2 regions of the Limosilactobacillus vaginalis genome follow, and region 2 is predicted to be linked to the other one. Evidence: predicted binding sites of a transcription regulator. Region 2 holds the regulator's gene; the other holds the start of a gene.
What was found. The regulator CtsR, encoded in region 2, represses protease genes until heat stress. The targets are predictions, from matches to a motif close to TTGGTCAAAAAAGGTCAAANA.

Region 1: ftsH (ATP-dependent zinc metalloprotease FtsH) is a predicted target of CtsR. The motif match lies at 8,521-8,541, and genes of this name have one in related genera.

What each region holds. Positions count from the first base shown of each region.
Region 1 covers NZ_CP104399.1:277,005-292,568, forward strand. Annotated here, with positions in the region: gene cbpA (cyclic di-AMP binding protein CbpA) at 1-397, opposite strand, end outside; gene pth (aminoacyl-tRNA hydrolase) at 669-1,229, shown strand; gene mfd (transcription-repair coupling factor) at 1,539-5,051, shown strand; gene N4627_RS01225 (RNA-binding S4 domain-containing protein) at 5,070-5,336, shown strand; gene N4627_RS01230 (FtsB family cell division protein) at 5,453-5,809, shown strand; gene N4627_RS01235 (S1 domain-containing RNA-binding protein) at 5,949-6,458, shown strand; gene tilS (tRNA lysidine(34) synthetase TilS) at 6,460-7,848, shown strand; gene hpt (hypoxanthine phosphoribosyltransferase) at 7,845-8,387, shown strand; gene ftsH (ATP-dependent zinc metalloprotease FtsH) at 8,602-10,767, shown strand; gene hslO (Hsp33 family molecular chaperone HslO) at 10,845-11,747, shown strand; gene dusB (tRNA dihydrouridine synthase DusB) at 11,852-12,862, shown strand; gene lysS (lysine--tRNA ligase) at 12,883-14,415, shown strand; gene N4627_RS01270 (hypothetical protein) at 14,601-14,921, shown strand.
Region 2 covers NZ_CP104399.1:1,487,624-1,503,187, forward strand. Annotated here, with positions in the region: gene N4627_RS07535 (DUF998 domain-containing protein) at 1-1,061, opposite strand, end outside; gene rpoC (DNA-directed RNA polymerase subunit beta') at 1,197-4,832, opposite strand; gene rpoB (DNA-directed RNA polymerase subunit beta) at 4,882-8,508, opposite strand; gene N4627_RS07550 (TetR/AcrR family transcriptional regulator) at 8,733-9,326, opposite strand; gene N4627_RS07555 (ATP-dependent Clp protease ATP-binding subunit) at 9,561-12,038, opposite strand; gene N4627_RS07560 (CtsR family transcriptional regulator) at 12,053-12,520, opposite strand; gene adhP (alcohol dehydrogenase AdhP) at 12,747-13,769, opposite strand; gene N4627_RS07570 (serine hydrolase domain-containing protein) at 13,969-15,009, opposite strand; tRNA gene N4627_RS07575 (tRNA-Pro) at 15,131-15,204, opposite strand; tRNA gene N4627_RS07580 (tRNA-Arg) at 15,254-15,327, opposite strand; tRNA gene N4627_RS07585 (tRNA-Gly) at 15,334-15,405, opposite strand; tRNA gene N4627_RS07590 (tRNA-Leu) at 15,489-15,564, opposite strand, start outside.

The DNA.
Region 1 (15,564 bases), 670 kb from region 2:
AGCTACCGTTGTTAACGTTCCATCCGGCTGCTAGCATTCGGAGCAAACGGTTGTGAGTTAGGATGCCATAGAATTGGTTGTTTTCGTCTAAAACAGCAATGTATGGGAGATCACGGATCGCAAAGAATACGGAGAAAAAAGCAGAGTCGATGGAAACAAATTTGGTAGAGTTTTTAAGTAATGAGGTTACTGGGAGCGTCATATCGCCATTTCGTGACTTGTGACGGTAAATGTGCATTTTGTAGATATTACCACGGAAAATTTTCCCAGACTTATCTAAAATTGGTACGCAACGATACCCAGTATTTTCCAGGACAGTCAATGCTTCCTGAAGGGTTGCGGTTTCGGGCAGGGTGGTAAGGTCTGCCTTTTTTTTAATGAGCGAACTAAAAATCATAATGTTCTTCCTTTACTAAATAAAACGTATTAAGTGCATAAATCATCATAACACAGAATTGATCTTAGTATTAGAATAAAATGAGAGAATTAAGAATAACTAATATGATACCTAAAGAAGGGCGAAGTTAATTGTTTTAGTTTTAGTCATGGCTAGGGTATAATAACATTCAGGTAATTCTACATAATCAGAATTGAACGAAATAAATAAGCATCAGGCTGCAACTAAGGCGGCCTTTTTGCATTTGACTTAAAGGGGACGAATTAAAACAATGAAAATGATTGTCGGCTTAGGAAATATCGGAACTCGCTACGATGAAACTCGTCATAATACCGGGTTTATGGTAGTAGAACAATTAGCCCGTGATTATCACTTGGGAGCCTTTACGCATCTTAAGCAAGAGGCTGTTGCCGTTACCGGAATGATCAATGGTGAGAAAGTAATGATCGTCAAGCCAACCACCTTCATGAATGATTCTGGAAGAGCTGTTGGTCCGCTTGTTGATTATTATGATATTGATCTTGATGATTTAGTAGTAGTTAATGATGATCTTGATATGCCAGTAGGTAAAGTTCGGTTGAAGACTCATGGTGCTTCAGGTGGTCATAATGGGTTGAAGAGCATCATTAACGCATTAGGAACTAATAAGTTTAACCGCATTAAGGTCGGAATTGATCATCCTAAACACGGCACCGTTGTTAGCCACGTTCTTGGTAAATTCACTAAAGAAGAACGCCCAGATTTCGACCAAGCCGTCCTTACCGCCGAACACGCCCTCGAAGACTGGATCAACGGCGAAAACTTTGCCCAGTTGATGAATGAATATAACTAGAGCGCGAGCCAGCAAAGAACTTGCGGAAAGATAACACTAACTCCCGACAAAGGCGTCTTGCGCCTAGGAGGGAGGGTGTTATCTTTCCGCAAGTTCCTGGCGAGTGCATTTCGGCTGTGTGGCCTAGGAAGGAGGTTGCTAGCTCTAGGAAACTCGGGCGAAGCACGTTTAAACTAAGTTGCCTAACCCTAGGCGGAAGTTGCGGTCACGGCGAGCGCGTTTCGGCTCAGTCGCCTAGAACATTAGCTCTAGCAAGTTCCTGGCGAGCGCATTTACTATTAAAAATTGTAACAGAAAGGAGGAGAAACCATGGAATTAACAGATTTTTGCACCCGAACAAAGGAATTTAAGCAAGTCTTGACAGCAATCCAAAAGCATCAGCGACAGTTAATTACTGGTATTTCTGGCTCGGCACGAACGCTACTGCTTACGGCACTGCAGAAGAGCCTTAACCAGCCCCAATTAGTGATTACTGATAGTCTTTTTCATATGCAGGAGTTGGCAGCGGATTTAGAGAACCTGTTACCAGAAGAAGAAATTTATCAATTCCCGGTAGAAGAAGTTTTAGCTGCTGAAGTAGCAACGAGTTCACCAAATTATCGACTACAGCGAGTTCAAGCATTGAACGCATTAATTAATAACAAACCGGCAATTGTGATTGCATCAACTGCCGGACTTCGACGAAATATCGTTGCGCCAGAATTATTTAAGCAGGCAGAGTTATCACTTAAGGTCGGTGGTGAAATTGATCCTGAAAAAGCAGCAGACCAATTAAGTTCAATGGGATACCAGCGCCAAAAGATGGTTCTGCGACCAGGAGACTTTGCGGTTCGCGGATCAATTATTGATATTTACTCCTTAAATACCGATGATCCGGTGCGGGTTGACCTGTTCGATACCGAGATTGACTCCTTGAGGTATTTTGATGCTAGTACGCAACGAAGCATCAAAAACGTTGACGAAGTTGAGATCCTTCCCGCAACTGACTTTATTCTTCCGGTTAATGAGTTTAAGCGAGTAGAAGAAAAACTAGCCGAACAGTATGGACAGTTAAAGCGTCAAGCTGATGGGGAGGATGAACTAGAGCAACTGGCAAACCGGTTTGAACCACTGCTTACGGATCTAAAGCAGCACCAGTTAACTAACGAATTTCTTACCTATACTAATTTGATTTATCCGCAGGGACATTCTCTTTTGGATTATCTTTCTGCCGATGGTGCGGTTCATATTGATGATTGGACACGGATTAAGCAGACAGCTAAGGAGATCAGTGAAGAAGAATTAGGATGGCTGGAAGATAAGGCCAAGCATCACCAAATCTTACATGCGGTTAGTCTTGGTCACGATGTTGGTCAGCTAATCAGTCGTGACAAACATGCTCAAGACTTTTGGGCGCTCTTCCGGAAGGGGATGGGCCAGTTACGGTTCAAGGCCCTTACCGACTTTGGTAGTCGAACAATGCAACGGTTCTTTGGCCAAATGCCACTGTTAAAAACTGAAATGCAACGGTGGCTTGATCAGGGGCAAACCGTTATTTTAATGGCGACTAGCAAGGAACGTCGGAACCAGATTGCCCAAACAATGGATGATTTTGGGATTAAAGTTACCTCAACCGAGTTGAATCGTCTTCAGCAAAATATTGTTCAGTTAGTGCCAACCAACTTGGCAAACGGCTTTGAAATTCCCCAGATGGGTCTAGTAATCATTACTGAGGGGGAAATGTTTAAGCAGGTCAAGAAACGGCGAATTCGTCCGCAGAAGCTTGCTAACGCCGAACGGATTAAGAATTACTTAGACTTAAAGCCTGGAGATTATGTGGTTCACGTTAACCACGGGATTGGAATTTTTAGCGGAATCCGGACCATGGAAGTTGATGGTGTTCACCAGGATTACATGGTAATTAATTACCGGAATAATGCGCAGATCTTTGTTCCGGTTACCCAATTAAACTTGGTGCAAAAATATGTTTCAGCTGAATCAAAGACTCCTCATATTAACAAGCTGGGTGGTAACGAATGGGCTAAGACTAAACGTCGCGTTGCTTCTAAAGTTGAAGATATTGCTGACGAGTTAGTTGATCTATATGCCAAACGGGAAACCGAAAAAGGGTACGCTTTCCCTAAGGACGATTACCTCCAAAAACAATTTGATGCTAACTTCCCTTACTCCGAAACCCGTGATCAATTGCGAAGTATTGCGGAAATTAAGGAAGATATGGAAAAGGCTAAACCAATGGATCGGTTGCTGGTCGGGGATGTTGGTTACGGGAAAACTGAAGTTGCTTTACGGGCAATTTTTAAAGCAGTTACTGGCGGAAAGCAAGTAGCCTTTCTTGTGCCAACGACCGTCTTAGCCCAACAACATTACGACACGATGAAGAAACGGTTTGAAGGTTTTCCGATTGAGATTGCATTGATGTCCCGCTTTAAGACAAGAAAAGAACTGAAAGAAACCGAAAAGGGGCTTGCTGACGGGACGGTTGATGTTGTCGTCGGTACGCACCGAATCCTATCTAAGGATGTGCATTTCAAGGACTTAGGGCTATTAATTGTTGATGAGGAACAACGCTTCGGGGTTAAACATAAGGAAAAACTGAAACAATTAAAGAACAATGTTGATGTCCTAACGTTGACAGCCACACCGATTCCTCGAACACTTCATATGTCGATGCTTGGTGTTCGTGATTTGTCCGTTCTGGAAACACCTCCTGCTGGTCGGTACCCAATTCAGACTTATGTGATGGAACAAAATTCGGGTGCAATTCGTGATGGAATCCTTAGGGAAATGCAGCGGGGAGGACAAGTTTATTATCTGCATAACCGGGTAATGGACATTGAAGAGACCGTCGCTCGCTTGCAACAGTTAGTTCCTGAAGCACGGATTGGCTACATTGATGGACAAATGAGTGAGAACCAGCTTGAATCTGTCCTTTACGAATTTATTCAGGGCGGGTATGACGTGTTAGTGACGACTTCGATTATTGAAACTGGGGTCGATATTCCGAATGTTAATACCCTCTTTGTTGAGAATGCTGACAGAATGGGTTTAGCCCAGCTGTATCAGATTCGTGGACGAATTGGTCGGAGCAATCGGGTTGCTTATGCCTACTTTATGTACCAGCCGAATAAGGTTTTAACGGAGCTGGGTGAGAAACGGTTAGCGGCAATTCGTGATTTTACCGAGTTAGGGTCAGGATTTAAGATTGCAATGCGCGACCTATCAATTCGTGGTGCCGGAAATCTTCTTGGAAAGCAGCAGCACGGCTTTATTGATTCGGTCGGTTATGACCTGTATTCTTCAATGCTGAGTGATGCTGTTGCTAAGAAGCAGGGGAAAAAGCAAGTTGATAAGTCAGATGCGGAAATCGAGCTGGGTGTTGAAGCCTACTTGCCTGATGATTACATTAACGACCAACAACAGAAGATTGAGTTATATAAGACCATCAGGACCGCAGCTAGTGATGAAGAACTCCTTGATATTCAAGGTGACTTGATTGATCGCTTTGGTGATTATCCAACGGCTGTCGGGAATTTACTCCTGATTAGTCAGTTGAAGCTCCATGCGGATTTAGCAATGATTGCAAGCATCAAACGGCAACGTGATCAAATCATGATTACTTTTACCGAAAAAGGGAGTCGGAACATTACGGCACCACAAATTATTAAAGAATTAGCCCAAACAAAATTTAAGGCAACGATTGGTGAAAATGATCGTCAGCTGAATGTTCGACTGGTAATTCAACCGAAGATGACCATTGATGATTGGCTCCACCAGCTTCTAAAGTTTGTTACGGCATTGAGCAACCTAAAGAAAACCAAATAGGAGAAAGAAGAGGATCAAATGCGACTAGATAAGTTTCTTAAAGTATCAAGGATTATTAAGCGCCGTTCCGTTGCCAAGGAGATTGCTGATCAAGGCAGAATTTTGATTAATAATCGACCAGCTAAGTCTTCAAGTCAGGTTGTTGCGGGTGATACGCTAACAATTAAGTTTGGTAATAAGACCGAAACGGTCAAGGTTAACCAAATTGTTGAAACAACCAAGAAGAGTGAAGCGGAAAATATGTACAAAATTATTGATGAAACCTATGCGGAGAATTTTGATTAAAGCTGATTTTAAACAGTTATTAATAAAATATTTAATAATTTTAAATGTTTATAGACAATTTCCCCAAAAAGCTGTTATACTTAATCCGTGATAAGCCAAATTAGGGGGCAGTAAAAATGAGGGGTCGATCTAACAAAATTTCACAAATTAATACGCCTTATGCGCAGCAGATGACTGTTAATCAGCAGTTAGTTCGTCGTGCGCATATTAAGCGTTGCAAACGAATTTTGTTGATCTTCTCGGTTATTTTTTTGCTTCTTGGTTTTCAGATTATTCAAAGCAAGCGGTCTTTAGCAAAGATTAATGCAAGTATTCGTACTTCAAAGACTCAGTTAGCCCGTCAAAAGGACATTGGGAAAGACCTTAAACAAGAGAAAAAGCAATTACATAATCCCGATTATCTGCAACAAATAATTCGCTCAAAGTACAACTACACGAAAAAAGGCGAGACAGTTTATAATTTAGATAATTAGCAACAAACAACAGGAACAGGGTCATGAATAACTTGTTCCTGTTTTTTTCTTAGGTTTAGCACCTTTTCTGGTTTGAAGTATGGTATACTCAACGTACATTTATCACAATATTGTGGCTTGAGGAGGATCAATTAATTTCATGTCAATTGAAGTTGGAGCAAAGGTTTCGGGTAAGGTTTCAGAAATTACTAATTTTGGAGCCTTTGTTGATTTGGATGATAACCAAACTGGTTTAGTACACATTAGTCAGATCTCAAATAATTATGTAAAGGACATTCATGATGTTTTATCAGTTGGTGATACGGTAACTGTTAAGGTTACTAAAGTTGGTGATGATGGCAAAATTGCTTTATCCATGAAGGATGCGGAAGAGCGTCATCGTGAAGAACGCCATCATAACGAGGAACGTGGCGAACACCGTCATAATAACTTCCATCACGAGCATCATGAACACCGGAATAATGATTTTGAGCGTCAAGGTCAGCATGGTTACCATCGTGGATTCAACTCAGGCCATCACCAATCGCGACACCACGAAAATTTTGATGAAATGTTAGCTGGATACTTAAAGGAAAGCGAATCCCGTCTTTCAACATTAAAGCGTCAAACTGATGGTAAGCGTGGCGGTCGTGGCGGTCGTCGGAGCTAAGATGGAATTAAACAACGAATTTAAGCGGCACCTGGAACGGGGTCGCTTTTTTGATAAAAACGATCGGGTAGTTGTGGCAGTTTCAACGGGAGTAGATTCAATGGTCTTGTTAGCATTGTTGCAGGAGCTTCCCGCAAGCTTACGTCCCCAAATAATTGTTGCCCATGTCAATCACCGGTTACGAAAGCAGAGTGAAGAAGAGGAACAATTTATTCGGGATTATTGTGAAGATCACCGGCTTAAATTAGTTGTTCATCACTGGCCATTGACAGAGCACCCACAGAACGGAATTGAAGAAGCTGCTCGGAAAATGCGTTATTGCTTTTTTGCTCAGGTAATGAAAGATGAACAAGCAACGATTTTACTGACAGCTCATCACCAAAATGACCTTGCAGAAACAATGCTAATGAAACTTACTCGTGGTGGCCAATTGCACCAGTTAATCGGGATTAAAGAGAAGCGGCCTTTTGCATCAGGGACGCTTGAACGACCTCTTTTAAACTTTCCTAAACAACGATTGCGTGAATATGCGGTTAATAATCATTTGAAGTGGTACGAGGATTTAACTAACCGTGAACTGACTGTTAGTCGCAATCGCTTTCGTCATCAAGTTATTCCATTATTAGAAAAAGAAAATTCCAACTTCTTAGCCGCCTTAAGCAACTACCATGAACAGTTAGAATTAGCGGTTGAACTTGAAAATCAGTTTGCTCAGGAACAGTTAGCAAAGCTTAGTAATAAGGAAGGACATCTGGATATAAAAGCACTATGTCAGTTGCCTCTCGCTAAGGAAAGACTGGTTTTAGTAAAGTGGTTGGAGAAAAACGGGGTGTTAGGACTGAAACGGGGATTCGTTGAACAGGTACTTTCAGATATTAATAATCGTCATTTACCCCAAATTAAGCGTCGAGTTACCCCTGATTTGTTCCTATTTAAGAACTATTCTGAGCTATTTGTAAAAAATGTTAATCAATCGCTACAAAAAGTTCAACCTTCCATAAATTCTGTGGTAAAATTGGGCCGTTGGTATTCAATTGAAAACGATTATCAAATCGCCGTTGCTAAAGAGAAGACGTTCTTTAATCAAGGGGAACACTGTCAAGAAATGTGGTTAGCGCCTGAACAGTTACCATTAAAAGTTCGGCGGTGGCGAGAACAAGATCGGCTGCCATTAAAGAATGGCGGTCACCAAAAAGTTAGTCGGGTTTTAATTGACCAGAAAGTACCGTTATCAAAACGTAATCAACAGCTAGTAATTGTTGACGCTCAAGATACTGTTGTCTGGGTTGTTGGTCGCAAGTGGGGATGGTTCACTCGTCCCGGTGACTACACTACTCGGTGGCAACAACTATTTATTGGCAAGCGCGATTTAAAGAGGAGAAAAGAATGAATAACGATATTGAACGAGTCTTATACAGTAAAGATGACATTAATCGGCGGATGGATGAACTCGCTAATCAATTGACTGCTGAATATAAGGATCAGCGGCCATTAATTGTTTCTGTAATGACTGGTGCCGTTTTATTTACCGTTGACATGATCAAACGAATGGACATAATGGCTAAACTTGATTTTATTGATGTTTCTAGTTACTACGGCGGAACTTCATCTACTGGGAAGGTTAAGCTAGTTCAGGATCTGAAGTCAGATGTTCGTGGCCGTTCAATTCTTATTATGGAAGATATTGTTGATACTGGTCATACATTAAAGTACCTAATTGATCTCCTAAAAGAACGTGGCGCAAAGAGCGTTAAGGTATGTACTCTATTAGATAAGCCTGAGGGACGCCAAGTTGAGGTTAAGGCTGATTATGTTGGCTTTAATGTCCCAAATGAATTTTTAGTTGGTTATGGTCTGGACTATCAGGGGTACTACAGAAACCTTCCTTATGTTGGAATTCTAAAGCCAGCAGTTTATGAAAAGGATTAATGAGTGAACGACGAGGGAGAAATTCTCTCGCCGTTTTTATTTGAGATTAGCTACTGTCAAATCAGTGGAAAAGTTAAGTTAAAAAATGTAAAATTGACCATTGTTGGGTAGTGATTATCAGCGCGATAATTGGCTGGTCAATATTTGTCAATTATGCTATGATAGTCACTACAATTGTAACCACACTATTGTTGCTGGTAGATAGGAGGTTGTTATGAATAACAATCGGAGAAACAATAATTTTACTCATAACGTTCTCTTCTACGCAGTGATTTTCTTATGTATTATGGGAATTGCTTACTTCTTCTTTGGTGGAAGCCAAAACAATGGACAAAGTAAGACTGTCTCACAAACAGAGTTTATCTCTGAATTGAAGAGTAACAAGGTTAAGAGTTTCCAACTACAGCCAAATGGTGGAGTTTATAAGATTACTGGTACTTACCGTAAGCCACAATCTGTTGATAATAACTCTGCTAATAGTTTTGGCTTTGCCACGCAACGAAACAGTAAAGTTAACCACTTCCAAAGTTCGGTATTACAAAGTGACGTAACTGTTAGTCAACTGCAAAAGTACGCTAACCGGGATAACGTTAAGATCAGTACACGGGCAGAGGAATCTAACAGTGTTTGGATGAACTTGCTGTTAACTGTCTTGCCACTAATCATCATGATATTCTTCTTCTACATGATGATGGGTCAAGCTGGCCAAGGTGGCGGCGGTCGTGGAGTAATGAGCTTTGGAAAGACAAAAGCAAAGCCTGCTGATGCCAAGAAAAACAAGGTTCGGTTCTCTGACGTTGCTGGTGAAGAAGAAGAAAAACAAGAATTGGTTGAAGTTGTTGAATTCTTAAAGAATCCAAAGAAGTTTACTCGTTTGGGTGCTAAGATCCCATCTGGTGTTCTACTTGAGGGTCCTCCAGGTACTGGTAAGACCTTACTTGCTAAGGCGGTTGCTGGTGAATCTGGTGTTCCGTTCTTCTCAATTTCTGGTTCTGATTTCGTTGAAATGTTTGTCGGTGTTGGTGCTAGCCGGGTTCGTGACTTATTCGAACAGGCCAAAAAAGCAGCGCCAGCAATCATTTTCATTGATGAAATTGATGCCGTTGGTCGGCGTCGTGGTGCCGGAATGGGTGGTGGCCATGATGAACGTGAACAAACCTTGAACCAATTACTGGTTGAAATGGATGGATTCCAGGGTGACGAAGGTGTCATCGTTATGGCTGCCACTAACCGTTCTGATGTCTTGGATCCTGCTTTGCTTCGTCCAGGTCGGTTTGACCGGAAGATCCTGGTTGGTCGTCCAGACGTTAAGGGACGTGAAGCCATTCTTCGTGTTCATGCTAAGAATAAGCCATTGGCGGATGACGTTGATCTGAAGGAGATTGCTAAGCAAACACCTGGATTTGTCGGTGCTGACTTGGCTAACTTGCTGAACGAAGCTGCGTTATTAGCTGCTCGGCGGAACAAGACAAAGATCGATGCTGCTGATCTTGATGAAGCTGAAGATCGGGTAATTGCTGGTCCAGCTAAGCACGATCGAGTTGAATCAAAGCAAGAACGACGGACTGTTGCCTACCACGAAGCAGGACACACAATTGTTGGACTTGTCTTGAATGACGCCCGAGTTGTTCATAAGGTAACGATTGTGCCTCGTGGTCGTGCTGGTGGTTACGCTATTATGCTGCCACGTGAAGATCAAATGTTAATGTCCAAGAAGAACGCTGAAGAACAGATTGCCGGATTAATGGGTGGTCGTGCGGCTGAAGAATTAATCTTCAAGTCCCAATCTTCAGGTGCCTCTAATGACTTTGAGCAAGCAACGCAAATCGCACGGGCAATGGTTACCCAATACGGGATGAGTGATAAGATTGGTCCTGTTGAATTGCAAAGTTCTGGTCAAGTATTTACAGGTCAGGGCTACGATCAGGCACCATACTCTGAAAAGACCGCTGCTTTAGTTGACGAGGAAGTTCGCCGGATCCTTCGTGAAGGACATGAACAAGCTCTTCACATTATTGAGACCCACCGTGAACAACATAAGCTGATTGCTGAAGCATTGCTGAAGTACGAAACACTTGACGAAAAGCAAATCCTTAGTCTCTATAAGACTGGAAAATTGCCTGATAAGGATATTGCTGCGGCTGATGAAGAAGCCCGTGCACAAACCTTTGAAGAGTCAAAGCGTGCTTTGGAAAGATTAGAAGATGAAAAGCACAGTAATGCAACTGAACAACTAAAAGCAAGTAGTTCAGCTACAGATGAAGAAGCTACACAAGCTGCTGATACTCCAAATAGTGAAGCAGCTGATGCACCAACATCTGCTAGTGATGCTGACTCAGATTCCGATCTTTCCGATGCTCCGGATGAGCGAGATAAATAATTAGATTGAGAAACAGGGGGAATAAGCCGGAAGGTCGGTCGTGTTCTTCCTGTTTTTTACGTGAAAGGATGATAAAAATGAAATCAACAGACTATTTAGTAAAAAGTATCAGCAAGGATGGCAAGTTTCGTGCCTATGCGGTTAATGCCAGCCAATTAGTTGAAAAGGCACATGAAATTCATGATACCTGGAGTGCTTCTTCAGCTGCTTTAGGTCGAACACTAATTGGAACTCTCCTTTTGGCAACTGCTAGTCTCCAAGGGGAAGCAGGAATGACCGTTAAAATTCAGGGTGATGGTCCAGTTGGCTTTATTGTTGCTGATGGGACGGCACAAGGAACAGTTAAGGGCTACATGGGGAATAACCACGTTAGCTTGCCAGCCAATGAAAAAGGAAAGATCGATGTTTCTGGAGCAGTTGGTAAACACGGGACATTATCCGTTACCAAAATGGCGCCTGGAGATAAGACCCCATATACCGGACAAGTTAATTTAGTTTCTGGAGAATTAGGGGATGACTTTACATACTACCTTGCTCAATCAGAACAAATTCCGTCAGCGGTTGGTCTTTCCGTCTTTGTTAATCCTGATGAGTCAATTGAAGTTGCTGGTGGCTTTATGATCCAAGTCCTTCCTGGAGCAAGTGATGAAGAGATTAGCAAGCTAGAAAAGAAATTGAAGGACTTACCACTAGTGTCAGAAATGCTTCGTGACGGCGATACTCCTGAAGATATCTTGAAACGAATCTTTGGTGATCAACTGAAAATCTTAGACCGGATGCCAGTTTCATATCGCTGTGATTGCAGTAAGGAATGCTTTGCTCATGCCTTGGCAAGCATCGCTAAAAAAGACTTGGAAAAGATGATTAATGAAGATCACCATGCCGAGGCAGTTTGCCAATTCTGTGGTAAGAAGTACGAATTTAGCGAACAAGAGCTGAAGGATATTTATGACAAAATGGATCAAGAAGAATCCAAATAATCCAATTTATTTGGTGAAAAATCAATGATGTGCTATCATAATTTGGTTATTGAACGAAGAATTAGCCAGTGCAGTTCATATTAATTTTGTAATGAGGTGAAAAAATGAAGTGGCATATTGGAAATGTCGAAATTCCTAACCAAGTTGTAGTTGCCCCAATGGCTGGAGTTACCAACTCAGCATTTCGGGTAATCTGTAAGGAATTTGGTGCGGGATATGTGGTCTGTGAGATGATCTCTGATCGGGGGATTATGTACCACAATAAAAAGACATTGAACATGATGGATGTCGATCCAAGCGAGCACCCGATGGGGATTCAGATCTTTGGCGGAACTAAGGAAACTTTAGTTCAGGCAGCAAAGTACGTTGATGAACATACGGCAGCCGATGTGATTGATATTAATATGGGATGCCCAGTTAATAAAGTTGTTAAAACGGATGCCGGTGCCCGCTGGCTTCTTGATCCAAATAAGGTTTACGAAATGGTATCGTATGTTACCGATGCAGTGAAAAAACCAGTTACGGTTAAGATGCGGACTGGCTGGGATGATAAACATATCTATGCGGTTGAGAATGCTCTGGCAGCTGAACGGGCAGGTGCTGCAGCTTTGGCGATGCATGGTCGGACCCGAAAACAGATGTATACGGGACACGCTGATTGGAATATACTAAAAGAAGTAGCAGATCATTTATCAATTCCATTTATGGCTAATGGTGATGTCCGAACTCCAGAGGATGCTAAGCGAATCTTAGATGAAACCGGCGCTACTGCAGTAATGATTGGTCGGGCTGCCCTTGGTAATCCTTGGATGCTAAAGCGGACAGAACACTATTTGGAAACTAGCGAGCTTCTTCCGGAGGCAACCCCTGAACAAAAAATTAAGATGGCTAAGGAACACCTTAACCGGTTAATCGATCTCAAGGGTGAGTATGTTGGTGTTCGGGAATTTCGAGGCCTTTCTACGTACTATCTTAAGGGGATTCCCCGTTCTGCTCGGACCAAGGCTTCATTGGTTGAAGCAGAGACTCGCCAGGAAATGAATGATATTTTTGATCGATTTGCTGAACAAACAGCTGAGCGTGAATTGAAGAAAGAGCAACGGAAGCACGCTTAATCAAGAGGAGGAGAAAATAAGTGTCACAAGAATTAGATCAAATGCGCGTTCGTCGCGAAAAGATGGAAGAACTTAAAGAGGCGGGAATTGAACCATTCGGTCGTCGCTTTAAGCGGGATCACCTTGCTCAAGACCTGCACGATAAGTACGATCAATTTGATAAGGAAGAACTAAGTGAAAAGGGCCAAATGGTTATTATCGCTGGTCGGATGACTCGGAAGCGGAGTAGTGGTAAAGCTGGCTTTGCTGATTTTGTTGATCGGACAGGTAAGATTCAAGTGTATGCGCGGAAAGACATGGTTGGGGATGAACCATACCATATCTTTAAACGTGCTGATATTGGTGACTTCCTTGGGATTGAAGGGGATGTCATTAAGACCGATACGGGAGAATTAACCGTTCGGGCTCACAAGATTACGTTCTTATCCAAGGCTCTTCGTCCACTTCCAAATAAGTGGGAAGGAGTTACTGATCCTGAAACAATTTATCGTCAACGTTACCTTGACCTTATTTCTAATCCTGAAAGCTTCAAGCGTTTCCACCAACGGACAGCGATCATTAAGGCAGTGCGTCGCTACATGGATGAACACGGCTTTACTGAAGTTGAGACGCCAATTTTGAATACCCAAGCTGGGGGCGCCAATGCCCGTCCATTTATTACCCACCACAATGCTTTGGATATTGATATGTACCTGCGGATCGCAACTGAGCTTTACCTGAAGCGGTTGATTGTTGGTGGCTTTGAACGGGTTTATGAACTTGGTCGGATTTTCCGGAATGAAGGGATGGATCCACACCATAACCCTGAATTCACTACAATGGAAACCTATGCTGCCTACTTTGATTTCCGTGATGTAATGGATGAAACTGAAGGGATTGTAAAGGCAGCAGCTAAGGTTGTTTCTGATGATGGTAAGGTTACTTACCAAGGACATGAGATCGATCTTGGTGGTGACTTTAAGCGAATCACAATGGTTGACGCAGTTAAGGAAAAGACTGGGATTGACTTTAGTGATGAATCAATGACTGATGATGATGCCAAGAAGCTGGCTGATGAGCATAAAGTTGAATATAAGCCATACTGGACAAAGGGTCATATTTTAAATGCCTTCTTTGAAGAATTTGTTGAAGATACCCTGATCCAACCAACGTTTGTTTATGAATACCCAGTTGAAGTTTCACCACTAGCTAAGCGGAACAAGGAAAATCCAGCAATGACTGATCGGTTTGAATTGTACGTTGATGGTAGTGAATTAGCGAATGCCTTTAGTGAATTAAACGATCCAATTGATCAAAAGGAACGTTTCGAGATGCAAGCTAAGGAAAAGGCTAACGGTAATGATGAAGCAGAACCAGTGGACTTAGATTACGTTGAAGCCCTTGAATACGGGATGCCGCCAACAGGTGGTCTCGGAATCGGTATTGACCGGTTAGTAATGCTGTTAACAGACGCTAAGTCTATTCGTGATGTTATCCTCTTCCCAACAATGCGTCCAGAAAAGGAAGAACAGAACGGTAAGAAGAAAAAGAACAAGAAGAACAAGAAGAAGTAACGTATAAGGAGCCACATCCTCTTGAAGATTAAGAAGGGTGTGGCTCCTTTTGGCTATTTCACTAGATCATATATTTTTTGCGCTACCTGCCTGGTTAATACTGGTGCGCTTTGTAAGTAAGAGACAGCAAGAGTTAGAATAGTCGTGGCATCATTTTACTCATTTACTTAGTGGAAGAATCACCAATGGCCGATAATATCAAGCAAGCTGTCATAGAAACCGATGCATATGATGAAGTCCTGTTCAGTGCTGAACCGAAATACTATCGCTCTCTTCCGGGAGAATTACCTAATCGACTGGTTCAATTAACTGACGAAGGCAAAAGCAAAAAAGAAGTATGGCGCGCTGCCAATGCTTATCGCCGAATGCACGATGGAATGATCGACGGTGATCTTAATAAGGGGTATGCTTCGTTTGGTCTTGGCATTTCTTTCATTCATCAGATTGATCCAATTGATAAAGTGGTTGACCGAATTTATTCGGGGGTACCGGAAGAACAACGATAATAGAATCTCATAGTAACTTCGCAATGTCTTGAAAAAGAATGCGGAGTCTTTTTATATTAGATTTCTGTAGAGTAATCAGTTTTAGAAATATAAACGGTAAGTAGAAAGTCAGCTAATTGGATTACTAATGGTGATTAAAGCTCTAAGGGATGGTTGCCTTGTGATGAGTTTTAGAATTACTAGGAACGGACAAAAAAGTGAAAATTGCGATCAGTCAGTGATAAATTTTTGCGGTGAATATGGTGAAAACAATTTTAATTACATGCGTAAGTGTAAATGTTGCTGATAACAGGTCGAACTTTAAACCAATTTATCGTTATTCTTAATGTCCAAACAGCAAATATCATGAACAATAATGAGATAAGAAAACGTAAAATTCGTTTATAGAAAATTCATTTATTTTTTTTAGAATAGGCGTTGACTTATTAATGATGAGCTTGTATAGTAATTAACGTTGTCTGTGAGGCAATGATTTCTTTCAATTGTTGATTGAAATTAGTTGTTGACTTGGAAAAGACAGCATGATATATTATTAAAGCTGCTTGTTAAAAAAGTTGTTAATAGCTAGTTGAAATATTAAAATTAGGTCTTGACAGTTTACACAGCGTTTGATATAATAAATTTGTTAGTCAGCGCTTATCGC
Region 2 (15,564 bases):
GCAAATTCGATCAGTTCAAATGCCGTTAACGACAAATAATTAGCCAGTTTAAAGACAATATATTCTGCTCCCATTACCGCCCCAATCACGTAAGAAGTGACTAAGAATTGTCTGGTAACTTCTGGAAGAATCCAGCGAATAGCAACAATCAAAATTAACATAATATAAACTAACCACATTGAAATTCGGTCATGCAGAACATGAAATTTGGGATCGTTAGGGAATAAGCCAATTGCTGCGATACAAGCTGCTTCACCATACAATAGCCACCGTAACAATTGAGTTTTAATTCCCGGATACTTTTGTTGGAGATTAACAAAAAGATAATCAACTAACGCCATCATTAGTAGTCCCGAAAATATTAAGGTCACGTTAAACTGTAAGTTCGCTGAGTTTTGTGAGGTTCCCAAAAAGCTAAAGTTATATTTCCACCAATCGCGAGTGGAATTAGTTAACATCGAAAATAGCATTCCGCCAATGATCATTATCGTCAACAAGTTAGTAATAATTGCCGAAGAGAGGGTTAACGCAAGATTAATTGTCAAGTAATTAATAGCGGCAATAATCACAAAAACAAAGGTTGTCGAAGTATAAATATCGAATCGAGCATCTGTAAATAGCTTCTCTAATAACCAGAAAAAGGCTGAAAATGAAAAGGCAATAATTAATCCATAAGCAATTGTAATTACTGGTAAGCTTCGCCAATAAATATTTCTCGTTGGCCCATTATTTTGCAATTTTGTGACAATAAAGGTAATCACAAAAACAAGCAAGCCGCTTACCAAGCTTAATAGCATCGAACCATAAGCAATCGAATAGTCACCAGTAATTGGGACTGTCTTCATGTGCTGGTTACGGCAGAAAGCAAAAAAGACAATTGTTAAAACCAATGCTGGCAAAATATACCAATACAATCTAATTTTTGGCAACTGATCTGTTACTCGTGACGGCCTAATCGTAATTTCATTATGGTTAACATTTAGTTCTAGTTGTTCATTTGCTATGAATCCCGTTTTCTTCATTGCAGATTCCGGAATCTCAATAGTATATTTCTTTGACATTTTCTCTCCCAAAAATAACGAAGAACCATAGCCCCTTAGCCATAGTTCCCCTACCTATCGTTCTTCTTCATTATTTAAAATAGCAAAAAGGACCATGACAATCAAGTCATAGTCCTTCTTATGGGATTAAGCTAATTAATTTTGCTTGTCTTCTTCCTTCATCTTAGCTTCTAAATCTTTGATGGAATAAGCAGCAACATTAACTTCTTTTGGCTTAATGTTCCGGTACGTACTCATACCAGTACCTGCTGGAATGATCTTACCGATAATAACATTTTCCTTCAAACCAACTAATGGGTCATTCTTACCACGAATAGCAGCATCAGTCAGGACACGAGTAGTTTCCTGGAATGAAGCAGCTGATAAGAAACTGTTAGTTTCAAGGGCAGCCTTGGTAATTCCTAAGATAACTGGACGAGCAGTAGCTGGAATATTACCGGCTACTAATGTCTTGTAGTTAGCATCACGGAATTGACCAATGTCCATTAATTGTCCTGGCAACATATCTGTGTCACCTGGATCCATGACACGAACCTTCCGCATCATTTGACGAATCATGATTTCAACGTGCTTATCTAACAGATCGATCCCCTGCATACGGTAAACCTTTTGAACTTCAGCAAGGAGATAAGTTTCTGTAGAAAGAACATCACGAACCCGAATCAATTCCTTAGGATCAATTGAACCTTCATTAAGAGCAGTTCCACGGTGAATAAAGTCACCTTCAGCAACCCGCATCCGTGCAGTAATTGGTAAGGTGTATGTCCGAGTATCAGTTTCACCCTTAACAGTAACATCCTTAGTCCGTTCTGCTGGATTTTCTTCGATTGATTCAACTTCACCAGTAACCTCAGTAATGGTTGCACGCCCCTTAGGATTACGTGCTTCCACAATTTCTTGAACACGAGGGAGACCTTGAGTAATATCTTCGTTACCGGCAACACCACCAGTGTGGAAGTTCCGCAAGGTCAATTGAGTACCTGGTTCACCGATTGATTGAGCGGCAACGGTACCAACTGCTTCACCGGCTTCAACCCGGTCACCAGTAGCTGCGTTTCGGCCGTAGCATCGTTCACAAACACCGTGTTCAGTGTTGCAAGTAAATGCAGAACGAATAGTAACCTTCTTAACGCCAGCATCAACGATCTTTTGTGCCATTGTTTCGTCGATTAGAACGTTCTTACCAACGATCTTCTCGCCAGTCTTTGGATCAAAGACAGACTTCATAGTGTAACGACCCATGATCCGGTCGTAAAGTGGTTCGATCATTTCGTTACCGTTTGTAATTGCAGTAACTTCAAGGCCACGGTCAGTGCCACAGTCCTTTTCACGAACAACAACATCCTGAGCAACATCAACTAACCGCCGAGTCAAGTAACCTGAGTTAGCAGTCTTCAAGGCGGTATCGGTCATTCCCTTACGAGCACCGTGAGAAGAAATGAACATTTCCAGCACTGACAAACCTTCATAGAAGTTAGAAAGAACTGGCAATTCCATAATCTTACCGTTTGGAGAAGCCATCAACCCACGCATTCCGGCAAGCTGAGTAAAGTTAGAAATGTTACCACGAGCACCTGAGTCAGACATCATGTTGATTGGATTATGGATGTCCATATGTTCAATCAACTTGTTTTGAACTTTGTCTTTTGCATCGTTCCAGATACCAATAACCCGGTCGTAACGTTCGTCATCAGTAATCAACCCACGACGGAATTGCTTGGTAACTAAGGCAACTTGCTTACGAGCCTTCTTAATAATTTCTGGCTTTTCAGGCAAGTCATGAATATCTGACATTGCGGTAGTTAAACCAGAAATAGTTGATTCGTAGTAACCAAGGTCCTTAATCCGGTCAAGGAATTGAGAAGTCTTGGTAACCTTGTATTGCTTGTAAACTTCAGCAATTAAGTCTGACAAGAAGCCCTTCTTGAATGGTGGAACTAGTGGTGCATTTTCAAGGTATTCGTTGATATCTTCACCCGGATCAAGGAAGAAGCGGTCATCAACACCCTTAGTAATGTTATCAGCAGTAGGTTCGTTAATGTAATTGAAGTCTTTAGGAAGAATCCGGTTGAACAATAACTTACCTACACTAGTTACCATGATCTTACCGCGTTGTTCATCAGTAAATGGCTTGTCAGGGAATGCTGAAACTTGTACACCAACACGAGTTTGGAGTGAAACATAGTTGTTCCGGTATGCCATTTCAGCTTCATCGGTATCCTTGAAGATCATCCCTTCACCTTCACGACCCTTATCTTCAGTGGTCATGTAGTAGTTACCGATAACCATATCCTGAGATGGAGAAACGATTGGTTCACCGTCACGAGGACTCAAAATGTGAGAAGCGGCAAGCATTAATAGCCGTGCTTCAGCTTGAGCTTCATCAGAAAGTGGTACGTGGATCGCCATCTGGTCCCCATCAAAATCGGCATTGTAAGCAGTACATACCAATGGGTGAAGACGCATTGACTTACCAGAAACCAGAATTGGTTCAAAGGCCTGGATACCTAACCGGTGCAATGTAGGGGCCCGGTTAAGAAGAACTGGGTGTTCCTTGATAACATCTTCAAGAACATCAAAGACATCATCATCACGACGGTCAATCTTCCGCTTAGCTGCCTTAACGTTAGCGGATAAACCACGCTTAACTAATTCGTGCATGATAAATGGCTTGAACAATTCAAGAGCCATTGGAACAGGAAGCCCCATTTGGTTCATTCGTAATGATGGACCAACATCAATAACTGAACGACCAGAGTAATCAACACGCTTACCAAGCAAGTTTTGACGGAAACGTCCTTGCTTCCCCTTCAGAAGGTGAGAAAGGGACTTCAATGGACGGTTACCAGGACCTGAAACAGGACGACCTCGACGGCCATTATCAATTAAGGCATCAACGGCTTCTTGGAGCATCCGTTTTTCGTTTTGAACAATGATTCCTGGAGCTTGCAACTTCAAAAGACGCTTCAAACGGTTATTCCGGTTAATAACCCGCCGGTATAAATCGTTTAAGTCAGAGGTAGCAAACCGGCCACCTTCAAGTTGAACCATTGGCCGTAAATCAGGTGGCATAACAGGAATAACATCAAGGACCATCCATTCCGGCTTATTACCAGACTTGATAAATGCTTCCAAAATATCCAAACGACGGATAGCACGAGTCCGCTTTTGACCAGTTGCTTCCTTTAGTTCTTCCTTTAATTCGGCTGCTTCCTTATTAAGGTCGACGTCTGCTAATAACTTCTTAATAGCAGCGGCTCCCATTTCAGCAGTAAAGCGGTCGCCAAATTCAGCCTTCTTGTCACGGTATTCTGCTTCAGAAAGCAATTGCTTCTTTTCAAGTGGAGTATCACCTGGATCCAAAACAACGTATGAAGCAAAGTAAATAACTTCTTCAAGTGATCGTGGACTCATGTCTAAGACAAGACCCATCCGACTTGGAATCCCCTTGAAGTACCAAATATGGGAAACCGGAGCGGCCAATTCAATGTGCCCCATCCGTTCACGACGAACCTTTGAACTAGTAACTTCAACACCACAGCGGTCACAGACACGACCCTTGTAGCGAATCCGCTTGTACTTACCACAAGCACATTCATAGTCCTTAGTTGGGCCAAAGATTCGTTCGTCAAACAGACCTTGTTTTTCTGGCTTTAAAGTCCGGTAGTTGATGGTCTCGGGCTTCTTAACTTCCCCGTAAGACCAACTACGGATCTTATCTGGTGATGCCAGGCCGATCTGCATACTTTCAAATTTATTGACATCAATCAAAGGATTTTTCCTCCTTATTTTAATAGTTTACGTTCAGCACTAAGTAAAACTAGTCTTGCTTAGTCTTGTCTTGTTCATCAGTTGTTGCAGCTGATTTATTATCGGCAGACGCTTCGTCTTTCTTTTCTTTTTCTTCAGCATTGTGCTTTGCAGCATACTTAGCTAAAGCATCAACATTAACAACTTCATCATCATCTTCATCCATGTTCTTCAATTGAACTTCATTATGGTTACCATCAAGCACCTTCATATCAAGGCCTAATGCTTGTAATTCCTTAACAAGAACCCGGAATGATTCAGGAACACCCGGCTTTGGAATTGGTTCACCATTAATGATGGCATCGTAAGTCCGAACACGACCAACAGTATCGTCTGACTTGTAAGTAAGGATTTCTTGAAGAGTGTATGCAGCACCGTAAGCTTCAAGAGCCCAAACTTCCATTTCACCGAACCGCTGACCACCAAACTGAGCTTTACCACCCAATGGCTGTTGAGTAACAAGTGAGTATGGACCAGTAGAACGAGCGTGAATCTTATCGTCAACCATGTGGGCTAACTTAAGGTAATGCATTGAACCAACGGCAATCCGGTTTTCAAATGGTTCACCTGTACGACCATCATAAAGAATTGTCTTACCGTCTTCAGGGAACCCGGATTCCTTAACAGCATCCCAAACATCCTTATCAGTAGCACCATCGAATACTGGTGTTGCCATGTGAATTCCAAGACGCTTTGCAGCCATTCCTAAGTGCAATTCAAGCAACTGTCCGATATTCATACGACTTGGCACACCCATTGGACTCAACATAATGTCGATTGGTGTACCGTCTGGCATATACGGCATATCTTCTTCAGGAACAACGATAGAAACAGTACCCTTGTTACCGTGACGACCTGACATCTTATCACCGACTTGGATCTTCCGCTTTTGGGCAATGTAAACCCGAACCATGGTGTTAACACCTGGTGAAAGTTCATCCCCATTTTCACGAGTAAAGACCTTAACGTCTTGGATAATACCGCCACCACCGTGAGGAACACGGAGAGAAGTATCACGAACTTCACGTGACTTTTCACCAAAGATAGCGTGAAGCAACCGTTCTTCAGCAGATAATTCAGTCATTCCCTTAGGAGTAACCTTACCTACTAAAATATCGCCGTCATGAACTTCAGCACCAATCCGAACAATCCCATTTTCGTCCAGATCTTTAAGTGCATCGTCACCAACGTTAGGAATTTCACGGGTCATTTCTTCAGGTCCAAGCTTAGTTTCCCGAGCTTCTGATTCGTATGACTCGATATGAATTGATGTATAAACATCATCCTTAACTAACCGTTCGCTAATTGCGATGGCATCTTCGAAGTTGTAACCTTGCCAAGTCATGAAGGCAATCAATGGATTTTGACCTAAGGCTAATTCACCTTGTTCCATTGATGGTCCATCAGCAAGAACATCATCGGCGTCTACATGTTCGCCAACTTTAACAATTGGACGTTGGTTGTAGTTTTTACCACCGTTAGAACGACGGAACTTCATTAATTTGTAAGTATCAAGAGTTCCATCTTCTTCACGAACACGAACTTCACGAGCATCAACATATTCAACTGTCCCTGACTTCTTAGCAATCATGGCCACCCCAGAGTCATGGGCTGCTTTGTAGTCAATTCCAGTACTTACTAATGGTGCATGAGGGTTCAACAACGGAACAGCTTGCCGTTGCATGTTAGCACCCATCAAGGCACGGTTAGAGTCATCGTTTTCAAGGAATGGAATACATGCGGAAGCAACGGAGACAACTTGTTTTGGAGAAACGTCCATGTAATCGACGTTCTCAACGCTCGTTTCAATGTAATCATCCTTATCACGACACATAACTTGGTCTTGAGCAAATGAACCATCATCATTCAAAGGCGTGTTGGCCTGAGCAATGATGTAGTTATCTTCTTCGTCGGCAGTTAAGTAGTCGATCTTGTCAGTAACTTTATGAGTCTTCCATGAAACACGACGGTATGGAGTTTCGATGAATCCATACTTATTAACACGAGCATATGATGAAAGACTGTTAATCAAACCAATGTTAGGACCTTCAGGAGTTTCGATTGGGCACATCCGACCATAGTGAGTATAGTGCACATCACGAACTTCATATCCGGCCCGATCACGAGTCAAACCACCAGGACCAAGGGCGGAAAGACGCCGCTTATGAGTTAATTCACCAAGCGGGTTGGTTTGGTCCATGAATTGTGACAATTGTGAAGAACCAAAGAATTCACGAATTGAAGCAACAACTGGCCGAATATTAATCAATTGTTGTGGAGTAACAGTGTCAGGATCCTGAATTGACATCCGTTCCCGAACAACCCGTTCCATCCGTGCTAACCCAATCCGGAATTGGTTTTGCAATAATTCACCAACTGAACGAATCCGCCGATTACCTAAGTGGTCAATATCGTCGGTAGTGCCGATACCTTCTTGCAAGTTGAAGAAGTAGTTCAATGAAGCAAGAATATCAGCTGGTTCAATATGCTTGTATTCCAATGGAATGTGGCCATTACCGATAATTGGAACAACTCGTTCTGGATCTTCATGGGAGTAAACCAAAACTTTTTGAAGCTTTACTGGTTCAGTAACCACGGCTTCATCAGAAGGAGTGTAGGTAATCATCTTAAAGTCGTCACGATCTAAGTATGGTTCTAACTTCTTCAATACTTCCTTGGTAACCTTGTCACCCTTTTGCGCAAGCACTTCACCAGTATCTGGATCAGCAAGGGTTTCGGCTAAGGTTTCACCAAGAAGACGGTACTTCAGCATTAACTTCTTGTTAGTCTTGTATCGACCAACAGGAGCCATATCATAACGCTTAGGATCAAAGAACCGTGCTGTCAATAGGTTCCGAGCTGAGTCCGCAGTCTTAGGTTCACCTGGACGAAGACGTTCATAGATATCCTTAAGTGCTTCTTCAACCCGAGAGTCTTCAGCATTCTTGTGAACATCCTTATCCAAAGTTAAGGATAGGGTCTCACTGTTGCCACCAAACATATCAATGATTTCATCATCTGAACCAAAGCCAAGTGCCCGGATTAATTCAGTCATTGGTAACTTACGAGTCCGGTCAATCCGAACGTAAGAAATATTCTTAGCATCAGTTTCGTATTCAAGCCAGGCACCACGGTTAGGAATAAAGGTAGCACCATAACTTGGCCGGCCGTTCTTGCCAGCTTCTTCATTGTAGTAAACACCTGGTGACCGAACTAATTGAGAAACAATAACCCGTTCAGCACCATTAATAATGAAGGTCCCTTGATCTGTCATTAATGGGAATTCACCAAAGAAAACATCTTGAGACTTAATTTCCCCAGTCTCATGGTTAGTAAGACGCAAAGTAACGTGAAGCGGTGCTGAGTAATTTGCATCATGTTCACGTGCTTCATCAACAGTATACTTAGGTTCCAAAAGTTGATAGTCAACGAATTCCAATGATAACTTCCCTTGGAAATCATCAATTGGCATAATATCATCAAACATTTCCCGTAAACCTTTATCCATGAACCACTTGTATGAGTCCGTTTGGATTTCAATCAGGTTTGGCAGCTCGAGAACTTCTTTGATTCGGGAGTAGCTACGACGGGTACGGTGCTTACCGTATTTAACTAAATGTCCGGCCAAACTGTTCACCTCTCTAATTTATTCAGTGAGTTCAAATATTACAATTTGGTTACAAATGAACTAAAATCATAATTTTGAGCAAAAAAAATCCAAAAACAGTTAAAAACTGCCTTTGGTTTTATTTACTGAACCTAATGGACAATAGATCACTAGGTTCATATGAGAACTCACAATTACATACTTTTGTAGTATATAAGATAATTTATTAAATGTCAACAGAGTTACTCAACTAATTATTTTGTTTTTGAAAGTCCGCTAATAATGCAATCCAAAATTAATTGATCGCGTTGATCGTCACTAATGTTATGGCCACCAATTGGCTGGTAGGTACCAAAAATCAGTGAAATTCCAGCTAAGAACAATTCAGCAGCTTCTTGCGGCAAAATATCAGGACGTAATTCAACTTCTGGTTGCTTAAAGTACTCAGCAATTGGCTGAAGATAATTCATTGCGAGAATCATGTTCAATTTTTGTTGGGAACTCTTTGAAAGCAAACTAACTGCTTGGTGGTATTGATCGTAAATACTTACTGGGTGATGTTTTTTCAGTACAACCGTAATTTGCCACAATTGTTCATTAGGTGTTAGCTTATGTTTCCGCATTACCTTATTAATATCCTTACGAACCTTACTACTCAAATTAGTCATCACGTCTAGATAGAGGACTTCCTTATCGCTAAAGTGATGGTAAAGAGCCGGTTGAGTAATCCCAACTTGCTTAGCAATATCACGAGTAGAAGTTTCACCGAAGCCTTTTTGCAAGAAGAGCTTAGTTGCCGTTCTCATAATTGACTGTCGTGTTTTTTCAAGCTGTTCAGCTCTCTTCATACTTTACTATCTCCTAACATATTAATCACATTATAAATATATAATGCCACCAAAGCTTTGATTTGACAAGCTTTTAAGCAAAATTATCTCCTCCCAAATTAGATATAGATAAAATAGTATTTTTATTCTTATTAATTTCAGTTGAACAGATGATAACAGAAATGTTTAATAACTTCCCGTAAATAAAAGGACTTCAACGTTCCAAAAGCCAAACGTCAAAGTCCGATTTTAATTTTAATTCTTTACCATTCGCTCATTGTGGTCATTTTTTACTTTCAAGGTAATTTTTCCTTGGTGAGCACCGACAACAACGTTATCACCAGTTTTTACGTTGCCACTTAGTAGCGCGGTGCTTAGCGGATCCTCAATCAGATCCTGCAATGCCCGACGTAATGGCCGAGCACCATATGCCGGATTGTAACCCTTAGTTGCCACAACATCAATCGCTGCAGGCGTAACTTTCAAGTTAATTCCTTGTTCAGCAACCCGTGCTCTTAGTTGAGCAACCATCAATTTAACAATTTGGTGAAGTTCATCCTTTTGTAAGGAGTGGAAAATTATTGTTTCATCAATCCGGTTCAGGAACTCAGGACGGAAATGCAGTTTTAATTGTTGACGAATTGCAGATGCCATTGCCTGATAGTCCTGACTAACATCACGTGCACCAAATCCGACCTCTTTTTCATCTTGGAGCTGGGTAGCACCTAAATTAGAGGTCATAATAATGATGGTATTGCGGAAGTCAACTTTTCGTCCCTTAGCATCAGTCAAATAGCCATCATCGAGGACTTGAAGCAACAAATTAAAGACATCGGGATGCGCTTTTTCTGCCTCATCTAATAGGACAACCGAATATGGGTGTTGACGAACCTTTTCTGTTAACTGACCACCTTCATCATAACCAACATAACCCGGTGCAGCACCAATTAAACGACTAGTACTGTACTTTTCCATATATTCAGACATATCAATCCGGATCATGTTATCTTCAGAACCAAACATTGCCGCCGCTAGTGCCTTAGCTAGTTCCGTTTTCCCTACTCCTGTTGGTCCAAGGAACATAAATGAACCAATTGGCCGTTGCGGATCCTTCAAGCCGCTTCTTGCTCGACGGATTGCCTTTGCAACGACTGATACAGCCTCATTTTGTCCAATGACACGATTATGAAGAACCTTTTCGAGGTTAACTAGTCGTTCGCTTTCGCTCTTCTTAAGCTGGGTCAACGGAACACCGGTCCATTCAGCAACAATTTTTGCAACATCTTCCCCTGTTGTGTGGAGCTTTCGCTGTGCAGATTGCTTCTCAGCCTTTTTCTGTTGCTCATCAACCTTAGCCTTTAACGTTAGCTCTTCTTGCCGGAGATTAGCAGCCTGATCAAAATCTTGGTTCTCAATTGCAGCTTCTTTTTGTTGCCGTAATTGTACTAATCTGGTAGTTAATGATGGTTGATGATTTCCCTTTTCTTCGGCATCAATCCGTACCATTGAGGAAGCCTCATCAATTAAATCAATTGCCTTATCCGGTAAATAACGGTCTGTGATGTAGCGACTTGATAATTTAACAGCCTGCTTTAATGCATCATCATCAATTTTAACATGATGGTGTTCCTCATATTTTGGCCGCAAGCCATTTAGAATCTGCAAAGCAATATTTTCAGTGGGTTCTTCAATCTGAACAGTCGCAAACCGTCGTTCTAGTGCAGCATCAGATTCAATATACTTTTGGTATTCATCAAGAGTCGTAGCACCAATTGTCTGTAAATCACCACGAGCAAGAGCTGGCTTTAAGATATTTGAAGCATCAATCGCCCCTTCAGCACCACCAGCACCAATCAAAGTGTGTAATTCATCAATGAAGAGGATGACATGGCCGTCTTTTTGAATTTCGTCAATAACCTTTTTCAACCGATCTTCAAATTCTCCACGATACTTAGTTCCGGCAACTAACGATCCCATATCAAGCATCATCAATCGCTTCTGTGCTAAGTCTTCAGGAACTTCATTGTTGGCCATTCGACGAGCTAATTCCTCAGCAATCGCTGTCTTCCCAACACCGGGTTCACCAATTAGCACTGGATTGTTCTTTGTTCGGCGACTTAAGATCTGCTCAACCCGTCGTAATTCGTTGTCGCGACCAATTACAGGGTCAAGTTTACCATCCCTTGCCATTTGGGTCATATCACGTGCAAGCTTATCAAGAGTTGGTGTCTGCGATCTTCGTGTTCGTTGTCCCGGCTGTCTGCCTAAGCGCTGTCGTGCCTGAATATCTGAAACACCAAGACGCCGCAAGGTTACTTTGCGAATTTGTCGGGGTAGAACATCTAAGCTCATTAAAATTCTGGAAGAAAGAATTCCTTCATCTGAAATCAACGCGAGTAATAAGTGTTCAGTACCAATCTTTAAGGCATTTAACTGCTGTGCTTCCTGTCCCGCTAGTGCTAATACCTGCCGTGCTTTGGGAGAATATGGAAGGTAATCAGCTGGCCCCATGTCATCCATGGTCCCATAGCCAATCATCCGCTCAATTTCTTCTTGAATATCATCGCTAGTAATGGAGAATTGCTCAAAAATCTTGCTAGCAATTCCCTCCCTTTCAATTGCCAACGCAAGTAATAAGTGTTCAGTACCAACGGCTTGGTGCTTAAAGTACTTTGCTTGTTCATGGGCGAGTGCCAAGACGTGTTTGGCACTAGGTGTAAACATATTATCCATTAACTGCTTTCCTCCTAGCTCTCATACCGTAAACGATTAAGCATTGAAATTAAAATTCTTGCTCTTAATCGAGCTTCAACATTGCAATCATTCACATTTAGGGTCTGCTTTGACAAGGCAACTAGCATTAAATCCCCCTCACGCCTTGTCAGCAGCTTTTCATCATAAAGCGTTCGAACAATGTCATAAGCATCACGCTCACTAATTGAATCCCCGATTGCTTGGATCAGTGAGTTTAACACATCAACATTATCAAGTAAATTAACGCGCTCAATTCGAATATAACCGCCACCACCACGTTTACTTTGCACTAAATATCCATGCTGAATAGTAAATCGGGTTTTGATTACGTAATTAATTTGTGACGGAACAACATCAAAATGGTTGGCAATTTCCGAACGACGAATTTCAATTTGAGATGACTCACCAAGTATTTGTTTCAAATACTCCTCAATAATGTCAGAAATGCTTTTCTCTTCCATTCCATCACCTCCAAATTTCTTGACTAATCTTGACCAAATTTTACCACAATATTAAATTAGGGACCAGAAAACAGTCTCAATAAAGAGCAAGTGTTAGCAAATTATTTAGAAAAAAGTACAAAATAAGCCCCCGGAGCTCGGCCTTACCTTACTCTAGGAGCTTATTTACGTTTGTGAGACTCAACATCTCACTCCCGCTAAATTTCAAAAAGGGGATATTTATAGATTAATCTTCTAAGCTGAAGTCAACAACGTTCCGACCAACAACCTTGTTATCCTTTAATTCTTGGATCATGTCGTTGATTTCACTTAACTTCCGTGTCTTAACAATTGGGTGAACCTTACCTTCAGCACCAAATTGGAAACATTCAGCTAAGTCTTGACGGGTACCAACTAATGAACCAGCAACGATAATTCCGTCAAGAACTGTCTTAGCAATGTTAAGCTTCATGTCACCTTGTGGAAGAGCAACGGCAACCAACTTACCATCTGGACGGAGGGAATCAACGGCTTGGTCAAATGCTGAAGCTGAAACAGCAGTTACAACAGCAGCGTGAACACCGCCAACCTTTTCTTGGATTTGCTTGTCAACATCGCCATCATGACGGTTGATAACAATTTCAGCACCGTTTTCCTTAGCAGCTTCAAGCTTTTCAGGGTTACCATCAACGGCAATAACGTGAGCACCGAAGACATTGTGGGCAAATTGAATACCCAAGTTACCAAGACCACCGGCACCAACGATAGATACCCATTGACCTGGCTTAATGTCAGCAACCTTCAATGCCTTGTACATAGTAACACCGGCACAAGTTAATGAAGTAGCTTCAACTGGGTCAAGGCCTTCTGGAACCTTAACAGCATAGTCAGCAGGAACGATACATTGTTGTGCCATTGCGCCATCAGCAGTGTAACCAGCATTCAAAACGTTCCGGCAAAGTGTTTCACGACCAGTAAGGCAGTATTCACAGTGTCCACAGCCCTTGAAGAACCAAGCAATTGATACCCGGTCCCCAACCTTTAAGGAAGTAACACCAGGAGCAACTTTAGATACACGACCAACACCTTCGTGACCAATAATCCGACCTGGCTTCTTACCAAAGTCACCAGCAGCAACGTGCAAGTCGGTGTGACAAAGACCACAATATTCCATATCAACTAAGGCTTCACCTGGTTTAAGATCCCGAAGTTGAACATCCTTAACAGTAACGTAACCATCTACTGGATCGTTAATAACAGCAGCTTTCATAATCTAAAATCTCCTTTGAACTTGTTATCTTTTACACAAGATATAATAACAAATCCAATTCAGTTTTTAAAGCGCTTTTGTGAATAAATAAACAGGAAATTGACAGACCAATATTCTATTAGTTCTCCACCAATTTACTGAAGCTAGCATCACTTAATTAATACCAATTGTGAGTATTTTAGCAAATAAATTTTATTCACTATGGCTGAATTTGCTCACCATAGTAAATTTCATAAAGTTCTTCAGCAGTTTGGCGCAGAGTTTGATAATCAATGTTATTGGTAAACAGCATCAGCGTTCTTTTAGTTTTATAATCCGCAAAGAAGCAGCAATTATATCCCGGTTCGCTACCATTAGCCCGGATAACCGTTCCCTGAAAATAAATACCGCCAAAATAAGCTTCACGCTGGCTCTTAGGTTGATTAGCAAAGTTCTTAATAAGTTTTGGCTTACTGAGTACACCGTGGTAAATAAAGTTCCAATAGTTTAATGGTGAGAGTAACAAATCACCGGCACCAATTTCTGACGAAGCGGCTTGTGATAGCATCTGCCAAGTCATCCCTGGTTGCATAGTTTGCAGTACTTTACGCGGTTTTACCTGATACACCATTTTTAGCTGATGGTGATTCAACGGTTTCAAAATTGTCTTTTTAATATAGTGATAGTAACCGCCATGAGTCCGCTGGCGAATAATCGCACCTAGTATTTCAAAATCAATATCCTGATAGTTCCAATCATGATTGGCTGTATTCTTAAAGTGATGAAGGAAGAACCGTTCCTGACTTTGTTCGTTATTTAATGTTTTCTTCGGTAACGCACCATCGTTTTGCAGCCCACTCGTATGAGTCATTAACTGTTGTAACGTTATCTGGTCGCTTCCCTGAATTTGGGGATAATATTTGCTTAGTGGCGTACTCCACTTCAGTTCACCCTTTTGAACGAGCTGGTACACTGCGACTCCCGTTATCAATTTTTGCAACGAACCAATCGGAAATAGGGCATTAGGAGTAACAACCTGTGCTGGATTAGTTGTAAGTTTATTCCTTAAAACTACTGGTTGATCCTTTTTCCCGTTAACGAGGATAATTCCATTAATATGGTGATCATGAAGGTATGCTTGTAATTCCAGCTTAGTTTTTCTATCAACCTGACTGGCATTCACATTTTTTTGCGGGCTCCAGAGAAGCACTCCCAGAATAATTACCGGTATTAATAATAAGTAGAATAATTTCCTTGTCATAAGCCGTTCCTAAAAATTGATTGTAATCTAAAGCAAAGTGTCTTTCGCCAAGTCACTACTACTAAAAAAAGCAGGATAGAACTAACAGATTAGTTTCCCCTGCTCTCTACATTTATAATAATCGGAACTACAAGATTTGAACTTGCGACCTCTGCGTCCCGAACGCAGCGCTCTACCAAGCTGAGCTAAGTTCCGAAAAGAAAAAGCGTGACAACACTAAGTAGTGTGCCACGCTTTTAAGTAGTGCACCCAGAAGGAGTCGAACCTTCAACCTTCTGATTCGTAGTCAGACACTCTATCCAATTGCGCTATGGGTGCATAAAGAGCGGAAGACGGGATTCGAACCCGCGACCCCCACCATGGCAAGGTGATGTTCTACCACTGAACTACTTCCGCATAACTGTTCTGCAACAATAATTAATATACCACGTGTCACAGACCGATGTCAATATGATTTTGAAATAAAGTATTATTTCAAATGCGGATGAAGGGACTTGAACCCTTACATCTAAAAGATACAAGATCCTAAATCTTGCGCGTCTGCCAATTCCGCCA